Regions from separate parts of the Amycolatopsis sp. DSM 110486 genome, predicted to be linked through region 2. Evidence: predicted binding sites of a transcription regulator. Region 2 holds the regulator's gene; the other holds the start of a gene.
What was found. Region 2 encodes HspR, which represses chaperone genes until heat shock. Its sites were predicted from a motif close to ANNTTGAGTNNNNNNNACTCAANNT; they were not measured.
Positions count from the first base shown of each region.

Region 1: the regulator HspR is predicted to act here: its motif matches at 1,011-1,035, upstream of lon (endopeptidase La).

Region 1 is NZ_CP080519.1:4,446,063-4,448,459, reverse strand. It holds gene K1T34_RS21645 (SAM-dependent methyltransferase) at 1-95, shown strand, start outside; gene K1T34_RS21640 (SAM-dependent methyltransferase) at 92-928, shown strand; gene lon (endopeptidase La) at 1,050-2,397, shown strand, end outside.
Region 2 is NZ_CP080519.1:3,519,847-3,522,243, forward strand. It holds gene dnaJ (molecular chaperone DnaJ) at 1-973, shown strand, start outside; gene K1T34_RS17050 (heat shock protein transcriptional repressor HspR) at 979-1,413, shown strand; gene K1T34_RS17055 (dienelactone hydrolase family protein) at 1,713-2,397, opposite strand, start outside.

The DNA of each region.
Region 1 (2,397 bases), 930 kb from region 2:
TGCACCTGCCGGACTGGCGGCCGGAGCGTGAGCTGAACGCGGTGGAGGCCGAGGCCAGACCGTTCGCGTGGTGCGGGGTCGCGGAGAAGCCGTGACCCCGCCGGACGCGCCGGCCGGGGTGGACGTCGAGAAGCCGTCGGCCGCGCGCGTCTACGACTGGTACCTCGGTGGTTCGCAGAACTGGGCCGTCGACCGCGAGTTCGGCCGGCGCGTGGAGAAGGTGTGGCCGCTGATCCGGCCCATCTCGCGGCAGAACCGGGCGTTCATGAACCGCGTGGTGCGGGCGGCGCTCGACGCCGGGATCCGGCAGTTCGTGGACCTCGGCTCGGGCGTGCCGACGGCGGGGAACGTCCACGAGATCGTGCGCGAGCGGCTAACGGAGGACGAGCGCGCGACCGTGGTGTACGTGGACTACGAGCCGGTGGCCGCCGCGCACTCGCGCGTGATCCTCGAACGCGAGCACGCGGGTGACTGGGCCGGCCTCGTGCAGCGCGACATCCGCGACCCGGACGCCCTCTTCGCCGACGAGACCACGCGGCGGCTCGTCGACTGGTCCGAACCGGTGTGCCTGCTGATGATCACCGTGCTGCACTTCATCGGCCCCGACGACGACCCCGGCGGGCTCATGGCGACCTACCGCGCGAAGCTCGCCCCCGGCTCGTGGCTGGCCGTGACGCACGGCACGTGCCGCGACGACGCACCGCCGGAGCGCGCGGCCGAGGTGAAGACGTTCATCGACGCCTACCGCGACACGTCCAACCCCGCCTACCTCCGCTCGGACGCCGAGATTCTGCCCTGGTTCGGCGGCTGGCCCCTGCTGGAGCCGGGGCTGTCCCCGCTGCCGAACTGGCGGCCGGACCGGCCGGTGTCGGCGCTGGAAGCGGAGACGCGGCCGTTCGCCTGGAGCGGGGTCGCGGAGAAGCCGTGACCGGGCCCACGTGGCTCTGACCAGCGCGGGGGCGTGATCGCTGCCAGCGAACACTCCTCGGGAAACAAACCCGCCCCACGGATAGTTGAGCAAGGCAGACTCAACTAATCGAGGAGTGCACATGTCAGATCCCCGCCTCCTGCCCGTTCTCCCGCTCGATGACGACGTCGTGCTGCCGGGCATGGTTGTCCCGCTCGACCTCACCGACGCCGAGACCCGGGGCGCAGTGGAGTCCGCTCAGGCCAAGACGCCCGCGACGGCGTCGTTCCCCGGCATCCGCTCCGGCGCGGCCACCAAGGCCGAAGTGCTGATCGTCCCCCGCATCCACGGCGAGTACGCCGAGATCGGCACGGTCGCCACCGTCGAGCGCATCGGCCGGGTTCCCGGCGGCAAGGCCGCCGTTCTGCTGCGCGGCACCGGCCGCGCCGTGGTGGGCCGCATTGCGGACGGTCCCGGCGCCGCGCGCTGGGTCCACGCAGACGAGGCCACCGACTTCACCGACGACCGCTCCACGCACTTCGCGTCGGAGTACAAGGCCGTGGTCATCTCGCTGCTCCAGCAGCGTGGCGGCTGGCAGATGATCGACGCCGTCCAGCAGGTCGAGGAGCCCTCCGCGGTCGCCGACCTGTCCGGCAACGCGCCGTACCTGGCCACGGAGCAGAAGCTCGAACTGCTGACCACACTTGACGTGAGCAAGCGGCTCGAGAAGGCCATGGAGTGGAGCAAGGAGTACCTCGCCGAGCTCGAGGTGACCGACACCATCCGCAAGGACGTCCAAGAGGGTATGGACAAGCAGCAGAAGGAATTCCTGCTGCGCCGCCAGCTCGAGGCGATCCGCAAGGAGCTCGGTGAGCTCGACGGTTCCGACAAGGACGACGACTATCGCGCCCGCGTGGAGGCCGCCGACCTGCCCGACAACGTCAAGAAGGCCGCGCTGGCCGAGGTCGACAAGCTGGAGCGCACCTCCGAGCAGTCGCCCGAGGGCGGCTGGATCCGGACCTGGCTCGACACGGTGCTGGAGCTGCCGTGGAACGAGCGCACCGAAGACGTCTACGACATCGCCGCCGCGCGCGCCGTGCTCGACGCGGACCACGCGGGCCTCGACGACGTCAAGGAACGCATCATCGAGTACTTGGCCGTGCGCAAGCGTCGCGCGGAGTCGGGGCTCGGCCCGGTCGGCGGACGCCGTTCGGGTGCCGTGCTCGCCCTCGCGGGCCCTCCCGGTGTCGGCAAGACGTCGCTGGGCGAGTCCGTGGCGAAGGCCATGGGACGCAAGTTCGTGCGCGTCGCCCTCGGTGGCATCCGGGACGAGGCGGAGATCCGCGGGCACCGTCGTACCTACGTCGGCGCGCTGCCGGGCCGCATCGTGCGGGCCATCAAGGAGGCCGGCTCGATGAACCCGGTCGTGCTGCTCGACGAGATCGACAAGGTCGGCGCCGACTACCGCGGCGACCCGACGGCCGCCCTGC
Region 2 (2,397 bases):
CAAGGAGTACGACGAGGCCCAGCGCCTCTTCGGCTCCGGTGGTTTCGGCGGGTTCCCGGGCGGCGCCGGCGGTACGGGCGGCTTCGACATGGGCGACATCTTCGGCCAGGCCGGCGCTGCCCAGCAGGGCGGTTTCGGCGGGCTCGGCGACATCCTGGGCGGCATCTTCGGCCGTCAGGGCCGGGCCGGCGGGGCCGCGTCGGCCAACCGGCCGCAGCGCGGCGCCGACGTCGAGACCGACGTGCGGATCGACTTCACCGAGGCGGTCAAGGGCGCGACCCTGCCGCTGCGGCTGTCGAGCCCCGCGACGTGCTCGACGTGTGGCGGCAACGGCGCGAAGCCGGGCACCTCGCCGCGCCAGTGCCCGACGTGTGGCGGTTCGGGTCTCGTCAGCCGCAGCCAGGGTGCGTTCGCGTTCTCCGAGCCGTGCCGCGATTGCCGCGGCCGCGGCCAGATCATCGACGACCCGTGCCCGGAGTGCGGCGGCGAGGGCATCAGCACCCGCACCCGCACGCTGACCGTGCGCATCCCGCCGGGCGTCGACGACGACCAGCGGATCCGGTTGGCGAGCCAGGGCGAGCCCGGCCGTGGTGGCGCGCAGGCCGGTGACCTGTACGTGCGCGTGCACGTGGCACCGCACAGGCTGTTCGGGCGCAAGGACCTCGACCTGACCCTGACCGTGCCGGTCGACTTCACCGAGCTCGCGCTGGGCACCACGATCACGGTGCCGACGCTCGAGGGCAAGGTGTCACTGAAGGTGCCCGCGGGTACCGCGAGTGGCCGAGTGTTGCGCGTACGCGGAAAGGGCATTCAGAAGCGGGACGGTTCGCAGGGTGATCTGCTCGTGACCCTGCAGGCGTCGGTCCCCGCCAAACTGGACGACAAGGCGCGCGAGGCCCTCGAGGCCTACGCGGAGGCGATGAAGGGCCACGACCCGCGGCCTGAGGTGACCGAGATGCTCGAAGGCAGGTGAGGGTGATGTTCGGCGGAATCCCGGGACTCCCGCACGGCGCGGACGAGGACACCCCCGTGTTCGTGATCTCCGTGGCAGCCCAGCTCTCGGGCCTCCACGCGCAAACCCTGCGCTCCTACGACCGCCAGGGCCTGGTCTCCCCGGGCCGCACCTCCGGCGGCGGCCGGCGCTACTCCATGCGCGACATCGCCCTGCTGCGCGAGGTCCAGCGCCTCTCGCAGGAGGACGGGGTCAACCTGGCGGGCGTCAAGCGGATCATCGAGCTGGAAAACCAGGTCGACGCCCTGCGGGCACGGGTGCACGAGCTCACCGAGGAGCTGGCGTCCGCGTACGCCGCCGCCGAACAAGCCGCCGCCGCGGTGCACGCTTCGTACCGGAAGGACCTGGTGCCGATGCGGCAGCAGACGTCTTTGGTGGTGTGGAAGCCGAAGCGCCGCTGAGGTTTTTGGGACAGCCCCTTCGTCACCGGGTCGGTGGTGGAGGGGCTGTTTCGCGTTCTGGCTCGGGTGGCCTTTCGTGCGGGTCGCCTTTCGTGCGGGTGGCCGCGGTGGGAGCAGTCCTCTCGTTCCGGTCCGCGGCTGGTCCCTTCGCACGCCGTCTGCGGCGCGAGCGGTCCCCTCGCCACGGGGTCCGGACGCGAGTGGACCGGTGGCGCTCGTCAAACGTGCGCGACTGGTCCGTTCGCACCGAATGCGCGGGCGCGAGGGGACCTTTTGTGCAGCAACGAAACCAGGCGGCGTCAGGCGTCCGAAGGCGGCTTCAGGTACTCCCCGAAGAACGTCATCACGCGCTGCCAAGCGTCGCGGTCCGAGGGTTCGTGGTACCCGAACCCCACCACCTTCGCGAAGGCCGCCACGGGCGCCGGGCCCATCTTGTTCGCGAAGCTGTGCCCCGCGTCGGGGTATTCCTTCACGTCGTGCGGCACGTTGCGTTCCGTCAGGGCCGTGGAGAGCTTCGCGGCGGCACCACGCAGCGAGGGGTCTCGGCGGCCGAAGCTCGCCACCACCGGGCAAGCATCGTCCAAAACGGACAAATCCTTCGGCAGCTGGCCGTAGTACGGCGCCGAAACGTCGAACGACCGCGAAGCCGCCACCAGCGCGAAGCCGCCGCCCAGGCAATAGCCGGCGATGCCGACCTTTCCGGAGCAGTCCTCCCGCGAAGACACCAGCACGCGCGCTGCCTCGATGTCGTCGAAGGCGCGGCCGTTACGCGCGAACATGTCCTTGAAGACCTGCCGCACGCAGCGGAACATGCCGCCGCGCGAATACAGGTTCGGACTGAGCGCCAGGTACCCCGCCGCGGCGAAGCGGTCGGTGATGTTGCGCGCGTCCTTGGTCAGGCCGATGGCGTCGTGGATGATCACGACGGCCGGGAAGGGGCCGGGGCCGGCCGGCGTTGCCAGGTAGCCGTCGATGTCGCCGGCC